One region of the Exiguobacterium sp. s194 genome, then DNA from elsewhere that is predicted to be linked to it. Evidence: predicted binding sites of a transcription regulator. Region 1 holds the regulator's gene; the other holds the start of a gene.

Region 1 (7,219 bases):
TTGATAGTGATCCCAGTGCCCCGATGTCTTATACAGGTCGACCGAACCGAGGACCGGTGTGTAGACGTGCTGATACCCGAGTTCGAGCTCTTTGTCGACGATATAACGTTCGACCGTACGACGAATCGAGGCACCTTTCGGAAGCCACATCGGCAAACCTTGGCCGACTTCTTGCGACACGAAGAAGAGATCGAGTTCTTTCCCGAGCTTGCGGTGATCGCGCTCTTTCGCTTCTTCCAATAGACGCAGGTGCTCCGCGAGTTGTTCTTTCGTCGCGAACGCCGTTCCGTAAATCCGCTGGAGCATTTTGTTGTCCGAGTCGCCGCGCCAGTAAGCACCGGCCACACTCATCAACTTGAACACTTTCAATTTCGATGTCGACGGGACGTGCGGTCCGCGGCACAAGTCGAAGAATTCGCCTTGATGGTAAATCGTGAGCGTCTCGCTCGCCGGGATATCTTCAATCAATTCGATTTTGAGTGGGTCCCCGAGCTGTTTGTAGCGCTCGAGCGCTTCGTCGCGCGAGACGACTTCGCGTGTGATGTCCAAGTTCTCGTCGACGATTCGTTTCATCATCTTCTCGATTTCTGGAAGGTCTTCCTCGTTGATGCGGCGATCCATCTCGATGTCGTAATAGAACCCGTTCTCGATTGTCGGTCCGATGCCGAGGTAGATGCTACCTTCTTCGCCGTACAACCGTTTGATGGCTTGGGCCATCAAGTGGGCTGACGAGTGGCGCATCAAATCGATGCCGTCTTCTGAGTCGGGCATGACGAGCTCGATTTTACCGTCGTGTTCAATCGGACGACGGTAATCGATCATCTCACCATCGATTTTGGCGGCGATTGCTTTTTTACGAAGTCCTGGACTGATTGAACCCGCTACTTCTTCTGCTGTGATGCCGGCCTCAAACTCCTTGACGGCCCCATCTGGAAATGTCAATTGAATCATGTGTCAACTTCCCCTCTCTACATTTAAAAGAAAATAAAAAAAGCCCATCCCTATGAAAGGGACGAGCTTTGATTCTCGTGGTACCACCCTCGTTCCCAAGCGATCCGCTTGGCTCGAACACACGATAACGAGTGTGAATCGCCGCACGATTGACCCGTACGGTGCTCTGAGGGAGTAAGGCGATCGGCGTGTTTAGGAAGCTCTCACCAGCCTTCCCTCGCTTTGAAACCCGTTACGACGTCTCATGTCCTCTTCAATGCATCGGTTATATGCTTATTAGTATAGTCAACTCGTTCCAGAAATACAATCCCTTTACCGCCGTCGATTCTCACCTTTTAACTCGATTTGCGTCGTCGTCGTCGAGATGCGTTGCATGAGCCGCTGCGCCTTCATTTTGTTCTGTGGCGAACCGTCGATCGAGAAGTGGGTCTCGAGCTCTTCTCCGCTGAAGTTCGAGCTGTAAAGCGTCGGCAAGCGATGCATCATGCGATACTGCAAGATGATCCCGAACAGTTCATCCCGTACCCACGGACTGATCGCCTCGGCCCCGATGTCATCAATCAATAGCACCGGCACGTGTTGGAATGACGTCAAAAACGAATCGAACGAGTCGGTCCGGATTTTCCGTTTCGCTTCCGAGACGAATCCCGGGGCGTGGACAAGGATCGTCTCGATGTCCGCCACTTTCAGTTCGTTGGCGATCGCCGCGAGCAAGTACGTCTTCCCGACGCCGAAGCTACCGTGAAGGTATAAACCGTTCACTTTTTGGCGGGTCTTCATGCCTGAGACGAACCGCATCGATTCACGGAGTGCGATTTTACGGGCGTCATCGGACCAGTCGAACGATTCAAAGCTCGCCTCTCGCACTTCTTCCGGCAAGAATAGGCTCTTGAACTTCCGGTCCATCTCTTTTTGGCGCCGTGCTTGACGATGCTTCACCGTCTCTTCATAACGGATTGCGATTTGACCGAGGTCGACATAGAGCACTGGCTGATGGCCCGGGATGACGGCTTGCTCCTCGATGAGCTTCTTACCGTCCATCTGTTCCGCATATTCACTGAGCTTCGTAAAGCCGACCTCGACCGCCGTCTCGTCTAACTCCGGATGTGCCTTTAAAAAAGCGACGACTTCTGGATGTTCGAGGGTGCGCCGGCGAATCGATTCGTACGCTTCCCGCACTTCTTTCCGGTTCATCATTTGGGCGAGCGTTTGATTGATGCGTTCCATGTCCCTCATCCTTTCTCTTTCAATTCATTCAACAGCTTAACGAGTTCCGCGTCGTCTGGGACCGATGCCTCGAGCTCTTGTTTTCGTTTTTGATCGTACGTCCGTTGCTCTTTCGCCTCGTCTTCGAGCCATTTTGGCATCTCGGTCTTGTCTTTGCGTCTCGAGCCGACGGTCGTCCGCTGTTGCACGTTCTCCCGTTTCTGCTGTTTCTTCTCGATGAGCGCATCTTGTGTCGCTTCTTGTTCCAACGCGTCTTTGGCGTTTAAATAGCCCGCCGTCTTCCAACTCGTCGCGATCCGCATGACATAGTTCTCACTGAGCCGCGTCTGCTTCTTCACTTCGATACAGTAATAGAACAATGCATTGATGACACTTGGCGCGAGCCCGAGCGTATCGACGAGATCGATAATGAGTTGCTCGTCACTCTTCGACAGTTGTGGCGTCTTCCGTAACGTCGACACGTATTGATGCGGATGCGCTTCTTCCATGACCGTCACGTCATGCAAATCACCGATTTCTGCTTTTACCGTCTCGTCCGACTTCACTTTCCGATGGCGCGTTTGTTTCTTCTTCAACTGCAACACCATTTGGCGGCAGCCGTCGCGTTTCTCTTGCTCGCTGAGTGGTAGATACGCCTCGTGGACGAAATACTCCTTCAACATCTCGGCCATCGTCTCTTCATCGATTTGTGAGACGTAGGCAAGCTTCGTGATTGTCTCATCGAGCTTCTTCGTAAAGAAGCCGACGGGGAAGTTCGTCAGTTTTTTGACGATTTCCATATCGAACGTATAGTTGATCTCGATTTTTGCGCGGTCAGGTTTCTCGTAGTTCTTTTGGGTGAACGCCATATGATTGACGCCTTTGACGTCGAACACTTCATTAAAGTCTTTCGTCACCTCGATAATCCCGGCCGGCAATGGATCGATCGTGAATCGTCCTTGTAACTGTTTAAAGCGAACTTCCCCGACTTTATAGAAGAGAAAACTCGACAACAGTCCGTCGTTCAAGAACGTATGGGGTGCGAGCGGGACACGCAGTTGATATACGTACTGGGTCAAACGCTCATCTTTCGTCTTATACGTCCGGACGAGACCGATCGCCTCGAGCCGGAACAGACAGTCCGTCAGCTCGTTAATCGAGTAATCGAGCATTTCACAGAGCGCGCTGTGCGACATATAATTCGATTTCATCTTCCCGGGCTTCAGCTCGCTCCAAAGCGTCTGATACATCGCAAGTGCCTTCACACCGATGACCGGCTGATATAAGTGGTACAACGACTGATACGACTCGCGATCGATGAGCCCAGTGCTCATAATCAACAGTTCGTCAGTCCCGTACAAGATTCGTTCTTTTTCCATGATAGGTCTCCCCTGAAAAAAGGCGACCAGCAGGCCGCCACTCTAGTTGGTCGATTTTTCTTGCTTCATTAAATCTTCAAGTTCTTTAAAGAACACAGAGATATCTTTGAACTGGCGATAGACGGACGCGAAGCGGACGTAGGCCACTTCATCGACACGTGCCAATTCATTCATCACGAGCTCACCGACTTGCTCACTCGGAATCTCGGACTGACCGAGCGCGCGTAACTGTTGTTCGACTTTCGTGACCACGCCTTCGAGTTGCTCTAGCGTGACCGGTCGTTTCTCACACGCCCGAATAATCCCGCGAAGTACTTTCTCCCGGCTGAACTCTTCCCGATTCCCGTCTTTTTTAACGATGATGAGCGGGGTCTGTTCGACCGTTTCAAACGTGGTGAAGCGATAGCCGCACTCCTCGCATTCGCGACGGCGACGAATCGAATAGAAATCTTGTACTGGTCGGGAGTCGAGCACTCTCGTTCCATTATGATCGCATTTAGGACAACGCATGCTCAGCCCTCCTTATCGTTCGACAGATTGATTCCCGATGGCGCGGAGCGGGAACTTCACTTGCAGCGCCTCATAGTATGTGGTAACGATTTGACCAAGGTCCGGCCCGAGCATCTGGTCACGGTTCAACGTGAAGTCGACAGCCGTGCGTCCGCCATCCACTTGAATGACTGTCGCCAGTGCATCCCAGCCATCGCCATTAAACGCCACTTCGCCCCGGTCTGGATCGACACGGCGAACCGTTTGTCCTTCTGTTTGAATCCGATCGCGGAGCCACGTGAGCACGGCGGTCGGCGAAGCCGCCACATAACGTGTGCGCAGCGCCTCATTTTTATGCGAATCGTCCGTCTGGACATGTGTTTGAAACTTATCCAATAATCCCATTATCCACCTCGACACCTTATTTATATAGGTTAAGCATATCAAAATTAAGCGGTTAACAAAACAATTAAAAGGGCTGACCGAAATTCGGCCAGCCTCAAAAGGTCAATCTGATTATTTGCTGATTGCAACTTGTGCTTCCGGAACACGAATCGGTCCCATTCCGCGATCAAGTTTCACATCCTCACGAACTTTTGCTTCCAAGCCTTCCGCGATGTACTGCGAAGCTGTGGCCGGATCGATTCGGTCCCCACATGTGAACACATCGACTGATGCGTAGCCATGCTCTGGGAAACTGTGAATCGTTAAGTGTGATTCTGAGATGATAACGACTCCACTTACACCGTGTGGCGCAAATTTGTGGAAAGCGACTTCGCGGACTTCAGCGCCCGAACGAAGTGCTGCATCGACGAACAAGCGCTCGATGTAGTCGATATCGTTCAATTTGTCGGGATTGCACTCCCAAAGTTCTGTAATAATGTGACGTCCCATAGTATCCATATTAGTGGATCCCCCTTTACATCAATGGTCTCAAAGTAGTTGATGATCACTCACTTTGTGCCTGAATCGCCCACAACCACGGGGGCAAGTTAGTCCTAAGAGGTCCTAACCCTTTAAGTTGCGTTTGTCAGACCAATTGAAGTTCACGAGTTAGAGTGTATCGCGTTTGGGACGTCGATACAAGACATTTGTTTCAATTCTTTAAAAATATTTTTGTGTAAATATATTTTTTCAGACGTGGGTTTCTTGTTGTCCGATTTGTAAGTAGCTCGCGACCATGTCCAACAAGTCGACGACACGGCACGAATAGCCCCATTCGTTATCGTACCAAGCGAGTACTTTGACGTGATTGCCCCCGAGCACCATCGTCGAATCGGCATCGATAATCGATGAACGTTCATCCCCGTTGAAGTCGATGGAGACGAGCGGTTCGTTCGAGACACCGAGAATACCCGTCATCTCTCCATGTGCGGCACGCTCGAACGCCTGATTCACTTCATCGACCGTCACGTCACGGTGCAACTCGACGACGAGGTCGACGAGTGAGACGTTCGGTGTCGGTACGCGAAGTGCCATCCCGTTCAACTTCCCTTGCAATTCAGGCAAGACGAGTCCGATGGCTTTGGCAGCCCCAGTCGAAGTCGGTATAATGGAACTACCACAAGCGCGAGCGCGCCGTAGGTCTTTATGCGGATTGTCGATATTGTTTTGATCATTCGTATAGGCATGCACGGTCGTGACGAGCCCCGTCTCGATTCCGAACGTCGAGTCCAATACTTTAACGACCGGACCGAGGCAGTTCGTCGTGCACGAGGCGTTCGAAATGACGTGATCGTGCTCAGGTAAATAATCACGATCGTTTACCCCCATGACAATCGTCCGCAGCTCCCCTTTTCCTGGTGCCGTCAAAATAACTTTCTTCGCACCGGCCGTCAAATGTTTTTTCGCCCCGACATCTGAATTGAATTTACCAGTCGCCTCGATGACGATTTCAACCCCGAGCTCATTCCACGGCAACCGCTCCGGATCACGCTCGGAGACGAGCATGATTCGCTTCCCATCAACTTCAAGCGCATCCCCATGCGCCCGGACCGTGAGTGTGAACGGTCCGTGGACCGTGTCGTGCTTAATCAAGTGGGCGAGCGTCTCCGCCGGATAACTCGCATTGATGGCGACAACGTCGTGACGCCCTTCGAGCATCAATTTTCGGAATACCATTCTACCGATTCGACCAAATCCATTGATTGCAACTTTCGTCCCCATGTAAAGTCCCCCTTTTTTCTGCGTTACGACACCATTATAACGGAAAAATGGAAGCGTTTTCACTATGAATCGTCACATTTCTTTCACTTTTTTACAGTTTCAGATTTGAAAAAGAGGGAAATTTGGTGTAGAGCTTGGAAAGGAGCTAGGACAGCATGTTCGATTGGACCGATTTAGACAAATTTGTCATCTCGTTTTTCATCATTTTGCCGATAGTGACGATTATCCATCAATTCGGCCATTTCTTCTTTGCGAAACTATTTGGGGGGTCGCTCGATATGGAGATTGGGACCGGTAAAAAATTATTCAAAGTCGGGCGCCTGCAATTCAACCGTGTCTACTTCTATGACGCGTGGTGTCAGTTCAGCGATTTGAAATATAGTAACCGATTGACCCGCAGTATCGTCTACGCGGGCGGATCCATCTTCAACCTATCGAGCATCTTGATTGTGAACGCCTTCATCTTGATGCGGGAGATTGAACCGACGCTTTATACGTATCAATTCGCGTACTTCTCGTTTTATTACGTCTTCTTCTCGCTCTATCCGATTTATTATTCGAACGGTCATCCGAGTGACGGCCGAGCCATCTTCGATACATGGAAGAAAGGCCGACCAGACTCAGACCCGTTGAACTGAACAAAAAAAGAAGGCGCTCAGTCGCCTTCTTTTTTCATGTCTTCAAATTGTTCGACGAGGCGGGCCACTTGGGCCGACAAATCGCCTAAGGCACCGTTGTTGTTGATTAAAAAATCAGCCTGTTGCTTCTTCTCTTCAATCGGCATTTGGGCATGGATGCGCGCGAGCGCTTCAGCTTTCGTCAAGCCGTTCCGCTCCATGAGGCGCATCAACTGAATCTCTTCCCGGCAATAGACGACGACCGTATAATCGACGAGGTCCCGCATCGTCCCTTCGAACAAGAGCGGGATGTCGAATATGACGACCGTTTCCCCTGCCGTCTCATAGCCACGCATCTCCTCGAGCATCTCCTCACGGATGGCCGGATGCATGAGCTGATTCAGCAACTGA
Region 2 (7,219 bases), on a different contig from region 1:
GTCAAACGGTCAGCACCGTTGACGACGTGATGGTTCGTGACGATGTAAGCCGAGTCACCGTCTTTCTTATAGATGACACCCGAGCCGACACCAGCTTCGACCGATTCATTCGATAATCCGTTCGAAGCGAAATTGTTTACCGTCACGACGGCAGGTTGTGCGGTCGCGACCGCATCGGTGACCGAGCTGTCCGCCGTCGTCGATGTCGTCTGGACCGGTGACCCTTCCGACGTCACGTTCGTATCAGACACGTTCGTTGGGACTTGATCGATGAACGGGAAGGCGATGGCCCCAGTCAAGACAGCACCGATTATCCCACCGACAAACCCAGGGAACATCCGACCGACGAATGAAGGTCGGGCCGGTTGTGTTGCGCGCGACGGCTCTTGTCGTTGTTCGGACGAGCCAAGCTCGGTGTCGAGCCAATCCTCGCGGCGATTTGGTTCATTTGATTCTGTTGGACGATCGTTGCGTTCCATGTGTAATCATCTCCTATATGATGTTTCCTCTTTTGTTCTACCCTTAGTATAAGAGGCATAGTCATCGTTGTGCGGAAATGAGACATCGATTACAAGATTCTTCACAATTTGCGTCAATTGGGTCAGACGATAACGTTTTTTAACGTCCCGAGTCCCGTGATGCTCACTTCGATTGTGTCCCCGGATTGGAGATAGACGGGCGGTTTCATCCCATGGCCGACCCCCGCCGGCGTACCGGTGGCGATGATATCACCAGCTTCTAGCGTCATCCCTTTCGACAACGTCCGAATCAACTCTTCAATTGGACGAATCATGTCTGCTGTCGACCCGTTTTGGCGTGTCTCACCGTTCACGACCGTTTGAATCGCAAGTGGAAACGAGAGCTCATCCGGTGTGACGATATACGGTCCGAGCGGACAGAACGTGTCGAAGGATTTACCGCGGAAAAATTGGACGTGCTGTTTTTGAACGTCCCGGGCCGTGATATCGTTCAGAATCGTATATCCGAAAATATGGGCGTCGACGTCGTCGATGTCCCGTCCTGATTTCCCGATAATGACGGCGAGCTCGCCTTCGTAATCGAGTTGGTCGGTCAGTTCAGGATGACGTTCGACGACAGCCCCTGGTCCAACGACCGAAGTCGGTGCTTTCGTGAAGATGACGAGTTTGCCGGCTCCCGCCGTATCCATCTCTTTCACATGCTCTTCATAGTTCTTGCCGATACAGATCACGTTTTTGAGTGGTCGGTATGGCGCGACGAGCGTGACGTCGTGCAATGCGGTCCGAGGTGCGACGTCCAAATCGACATCCGGTTCAAACTCTCGCGCGATGACCTCTAACAACGAAGTCGTATGTAATTGGTCACTGACGTCATAGACAAACTCCCCTGCCACGACACCGACCCTTTGTTCTCCTTCAACTTGAAAACTACACCATTTCATCAAAATTCCCCCTTTTTTGCTAGTATACAAAAAATCGGGACGCGACGGTCCCGATTACGCTTTGTTCAAGAAAATAATTCGCTGATTGCTCGACCCCCGAAATCGGAGCGACCGGTCCATGAGCGGCTGTTCGAAACGACCGTCGACAAGGACATCGGCACGATCGAGCACGCTTGTGACGTACTCATCGTCCATACCTTGTAACTGTTCGAACGTATAGCCTGTATACACCCACACGTTTTTCTGAAGCGCCTTGCACCCGTCGACGAGCCGGGCTAGTGCTTCCGGTTGCAGGAACGGCTCTCCGCCCGAGACGGTGACACCGTCCCAACCGGATTGTTCGATTCGAGTGAGCAGGTCCTCGACTGGTACGTCTTCCCCACCTCGCGGGTTCCACGATTCCGGATTGTGACATCCAAGACAGCGATGAGGGCATCCCGCCGTAAAGATGACCGTGCGAATGCCTGGACCGTCGACAACCGATTCGTCAAGTACGGATAGGACGCGCATGATGCTTCACCCTCGCTCGTTCTTCTTCTCGTTTCGCCGAATTCCATCGGTCCATCGTGCCGACCAGATAGCCGGTGATGCGACGAATCCGTTCAATCTGCTCTTCCTCGCCACACGTCGGGCACGCGGCATCGATCGTTCCCTCGAGGCCGCAGTTACCGCACCGGTCGACGGGATGATTAATCGATCCGTAGCCGACGTTTCCGGTTCGCATGAGCCGGACGATCGCTTCGACCGCTTCCGGGTTATGGGCGAGCGACCCGTCGACTTCGACATAAGTGATATGACCCGCGTCACAGAGCTCATGGTACGGTGCCTCCAACCGAATCTTGTCACGAATCGACACTGACTGGTACACCGGCACATGAAACGAGTTTGTATAAAAGGCGCGGTCGGTGACACCCTCGATCATCCCGAACGCCTGCTGGTCCTTCAATACGAACTTCCCAGACAATCCTTCGGCCGGCGTGGCCAAGAGCGAAAAATTTAAATCGTGCTGCTCTGCCGCCTGTCTCATCCGATCACGTAAATGAGTGACGATATCGAGTCCGAGACGTTCCGCTTCCCGTGAATCGGCATGCGTGCCGCCTGTGAGCACGCGTAGCGCTTCGGCGAGACCGATGAAACCGACGGACAACGTCCCTTGCTTCAGTACATCCCGTAGCTCTTCTTCCGGTTGGAGTCTCTCGCTGCCCCTCCAGACGTGTTGAGCGTAAAGGAAGCGGAATTCGTCGGCATGACGCTTCGCTTGATAGTCGTACCGTTCGAGCAATTGATCGATGGCGACGTCGACGTAGGCGTCGAGCGTCTCATAAAATGTATGGATGTCCGAAGCGACGAGCGCCATCTTGACCAAGTTCAAGGTCGAGAACGATAAATTGCCTCGTCCGATCGACGTCTCGGCGCCGTGACGATTCCCCATCACTCGTGTCCGACACCCCATATAAGCGACTTCTGAGTCATGGCTCCCATCATAATATTGCAAGTTGAACGGGGCATCGACGAACGAGAAGTTCGGGAATAGACGCTTGCCCGTCACGCGACAGGCGAGTCGGAACAAGTCGACGTTCGGGTCGGTTTCATGAAAGTTGACACCCTCTTTTACTTTAAAGATTTGAATCGGGAAAATCGGCGTCTCCCCGTTACCGAGCCCTCGTTCGGTCGCATGCAACAACTCGCGGATGAAAATTCGACCCCAACGGCTCGTGTCGGTCCCATAGTTGATGGAGACGAATGGCACTTGGCCGCCTCCTCGCGAATGCATCGAATTAGCGTTATGAATGAACGCCTCACACGCTTGATACGTCGCTGTGATTGTCTCGGTCTCAGCGACTTCGAGAAGTTGCTCGGTCGACCATTCGACCGGAAGCTTCTTGAGACGCTCGAGTTGACGTTCATACGTCTTTTCGACGTACGGCGCTAAATCGACATCGAACATCGGGAACGCTTGACCCCCGTGTTGCATATTCTGGTTCGCTTGAAGAATAATCGAAGCGAGTGCCATCGCCGAACGGATGTCCTGGGGCGGTCGAATCGTCCCGTGTCCGGTATGGAAACCGTTCGTCAGCAACTCGCCGAGCGGGATTTGACAACACGTCGTCGATCCCGTCACGTAATAGTCGGCGTCATGGATGTACAAAAAGTTGTCTGCGACGGCCTGACGTGTCTGCTCTGACAACAAATACGTTGTCGACAGCTGTTTCGACACTTCCGAGGATAATCGTGCCAGTTTGCCAAGTGGTGATTTCCCGTCGACGTTGGCGTTCTCTTGTACGAGATCTTGATCTGGGAGAACACAGACATCTTCATAAAGCTGGAGCATGTTCACTCCGCATCACCTCACTATATATTGATATGAATCGAGTTCATAACTCGATTCAATTCCATATATAGATTATGTCATGTTTGAGCATGGAGATGTGGAGTCTAAATTGTGAGCGTTGGTTGTGATATAAACGCAAAAACAGCCGAGCCCGCATCTGGACTCGACCGTTCTTCAAGTGACCCAACTTATAATTCTTTAGCCGGTTTCACGATTTTTAATTCAACTTCTTCTTTTTCCTCTGACTCTTGGGCTTCGCGCAAGCCTTTCGCGTTCAACCACGTATAGATCGCACCCATGAACAAGGCGCCGCCGATGATGTTACCGAACGTGGCCGGAATCAAGTTGTGGATGGCGCCGGCAAAGCTAATCGCCTCAGGGTGTGGGACGACGAGCGTGAGCGCAAACAAGACGAAGTTGGCGATGACATGATCAAATCCTGACGCGAAGAAGACGGCGACGAGGAAAATCATCGAGAAGATTTGAGCGAACTCATTTTTCATCTGTTTTGGTAAGAAAATCGCGAGACAGACCATCCAGTTACAGAAGATGGCACGGAAGAAAATCTCGACCGTCGTATGATGCATCTTGCTCTCGACGACCGCGAACAGCCAGTTGTCCATCCCGAGTTCTTGGATGACGCCGGTCGGGGCGAGCAACAAGGCGAACAAGACGCCACCGAGCGCGTTCCCGACGAAACAAAGTAACCAGACGAGCATCGTGTCGCTGAGCGTCGTATAGCCGCGTAACGTCGAGGTCGTGAAATACATTGTGTTCCCCGTGAACAGTTCGGCTCCGCCGTAGATGATCATGACAAGCGCGATCCCGAATGAGAACCCACCGATGAGTGTCGTGAACGGCGAATCGATCAAGTACATCCCGTTGACAACTTTAAGTGTGAAGATTGAAGCGAATCCGATAAAGATCCCCGCGAGCATTGCCCGTAAAAAGTATTCCATTGGCCGATAATGAATCATTTGCGAAGATGCCTGAGCTTTTTTCCGTAATGATTCGAGTGCATGGATTTCCATTGATGCCATGTCACAAACCCTTCTTTCTGTTTGAATGAACCCATATAATAAGAACGAACATGTGAAATCATTAACAATATAAGCCCGAATCCAATAAATTGCAATCGACCTTGGACCGTGTTGACACATTTTTCACATCGTAATCGTTTACATTTGTCGGATTTGTGACGAAAAAAACGACCCTTCGCAAAGGGTCGTTCGATACAGCTTATTCTTTGTCTGCAGACTTCTCTTCAGACTCTTCAGATGATGCCTCAGCCGACTCTTCTTCAGTTGCTTCGGCTTCACTTTCTGTCGTTGTGTCTGTGTCAGCCTCGAGCTCTTCAAGAGAGACCGGCTCGTTCACAGATGCGATTTGAAGCTCGCCATCCGAGACGATGTCATAGTCTTTGTTCTCTGGAATGTCAGCTACCGTGACCGAGTCACCGATACCGAGTTCAGAAACATCGAGTTCAATGCGTTCCGGAATGTTAGCCGGTGTCGCCGATACCGTAACTTTATAGAGCGTTTGCGCCAAGAAGCCGCCTTCTTTGACACCTTTCGCGTCACCGACGAGTGTGACGTCCGCTTCGACTTCCGTCGCTTCGTCCATCTTCACGGCCATGAACTCGACGTGCTTGTATTCGTTCGTGAACGGGTCAACTTCTGTCCCGTGAACGAGCGTGTTTACTTTCTTGCCGTCGATGTTCAACTCGATTAACGCGTTGTCACCGTGTTCGCGGAGAATCTTGCGAAGTGCCATCTCCTCGAATGCAACTGGTGTGCTCTCGACTTTATAGCCGTATACGACACCTAGTACTTTACCTTCTTTACGCAAGTTTGCGCGGACCGAACGTGGTCGTAATTCTCGTTTCATTACTTTAAGCGTGTCTGCCATAATCTTTTCCCCCTACTGGTTTATCGATCATGTCTACATCTTGAGGGTGAGGCAGTGAAAAAGCCACCTCTCAACCTCGATGCGTTGAGTGACATGTGTATATTGTTCCCATAGGCACCCGGACATAAACGTTACAGCCGGTTAAAAAAAGATTACAAGCGTGTCACATAACCCGTTTGAACAACTTCTCAAGTTCGTACGTGCTCCATTTCACCAAGATCGGTCGCCCGTGCGGACACGTATACGGGGACGTCGTCTGATTGAGGTCATGCAGCAATTGCCGCATCATTTCGTGGTTCAATGGATGGTTCGCTTTAATCGACCGCTTGCACGCCATCAAGATTGACGCGTCTTCCCGATATTTGGCGAGATTGACAGAGCGGTCCCGAATCGCCATCTCAATCAAATCGCGGACCGTCCCTTCCAAATCGTGCTGCGGGTACCACGTCGGAATCTCCCGGACGAGGAACGTGTTGCCACCGAACGGCTCCAATTCGAGACCCGCTTCTTTCAAGAGCGGAGCGACTTCTTCAATCGCGAGCGTCTCTTCTTGCGTGAACTCGAGCGTGAGCGGGAGCAGCAACAATTGATATTCCTTGTCCGGATTCCCGAGTTGCTCATAAAACAATTCGTATTTGATCCGTTCCTGAGCCGCGTGTTGGTCGATGACATACATGCCGTCCTCGGCGCCGCAGACGATATAGCTCGCATGCAATTGGCCGATGACGTCGAGCGGCGGCAACCGCTCTCCTTTCGTCTCAATTGTGTCCGATTCGATAATCGGGTCGGTCGGTGCAGGCTCTTCATTGACGAGCGGGGTCGGTGACCATCGGCTCGGTGACGTGACAGGCTCACGGGGAATCGGATAGTTCCACGTCGGCGGTTCATCCGTGACAGGTGTCCGTTCGACCGTGAAATCAAGTCGCTCTTGTTCGGTCCGATTGACCGGTCGCTCTTTCGGTTTGACCGACGGGATTAAACGCTGTTCCCGGAGTGTCAGTTGGACCGTCTCGCGAATCAACTGGCACAGCTCTTTCTCTTTCGAGAGTCGGACCTCCCGTTTTGTCGGATGGACGTTGACGTCAATCAACATCGGATCCATGTTCACTTCGAGGACGGCAATCGGATAACGACCAATCGGGAGTAACGTATGGTAACCCTCTAGTACACTTTGGGTCAACGCAAAGTTCTTGATGCTCCGACCGTTCAAGATGAGCGTCACGTACTGCTTGTTCGAACGCGTCACTTCAGGCCGGACGAGATGGGCGCTCAAACTATAGTCGTTCGTCTTGCTCGACGCGGTAACGATTTGCGCCGCAACTTGACGCCCATAAATGGCGAGCATGACTTGCTTGATGTCGCCGTTCCCACTCGTCCGCAGAAGTTCCTTGTCTTCATGGAACGCCGTGAGGCGAACTTCCGGGTGGGACAAGGCGATCCGGTTCAACGTATCGGTGATACTCGCGAGTTCGGTCGCCGACGTCTTCAAGTATTTGAGGCGGGCCGGTGTATTGTAGAACAATTGACTGACCGCTATCTCTGTTCCGACGTTTGCGGCG

What was found. The regulator NrdR, encoded in region 1, represses ribonucleotide reductase genes. The targets are predictions, from matches to a motif close to AACACNATATATNGTGTT.
Region 2: the regulator NrdR is predicted to act here: its motif matches at 3,769-3,786, upstream of KNP85_RS00400 (anaerobic ribonucleoside triphosphate reductase).

Annotation. Positions count from the first base shown of each region.
Region 1 covers NZ_JACSLT010000006.1:170,775-177,993, forward strand. Annotated here, with positions in the region: gene thrS (threonine--tRNA ligase) at 1-951, opposite strand, end outside; gene dnaI (primosomal protein DnaI) at 1,264-2,178, opposite strand; gene KNP85_RS09330 (DnaD domain protein) at 2,184-3,536, opposite strand; gene nrdR (transcriptional regulator NrdR) at 3,579-4,046, opposite strand; gene KNP85_RS09340 (hypothetical protein) at 4,059-4,430, opposite strand; gene speD (adenosylmethionine decarboxylase) at 4,542-4,928, opposite strand; gene KNP85_RS09350 (glyceraldehyde-3-phosphate dehydrogenase) at 5,160-6,191, opposite strand; gene KNP85_RS09355 (site-2 protease family protein) at 6,347-6,829, shown strand; gene coaE (dephospho-CoA kinase) at 6,847-7,219, opposite strand, start outside.
Region 2 covers NZ_JACSLT010000001.1:81,094-88,312, forward strand. Annotated here, with positions in the region: gene KNP85_RS00385 (S1C family serine protease) at 1-479, opposite strand, end outside; gene KNP85_RS00390 (fumarylacetoacetate hydrolase family protein) at 602-1,420, opposite strand; gene nrdG (anaerobic ribonucleoside-triphosphate reductase activating protein) at 1,475-1,930, opposite strand; gene KNP85_RS00400 (anaerobic ribonucleoside triphosphate reductase) at 1,908-3,752, opposite strand; gene KNP85_RS00405 (formate/nitrite transporter family protein) at 3,941-4,783, opposite strand; gene KNP85_RS00410 (50S ribosomal protein L25/general stress protein Ctc) at 4,992-5,660, opposite strand; gene mutL (DNA mismatch repair endonuclease MutL) at 5,824-7,219, opposite strand, start outside.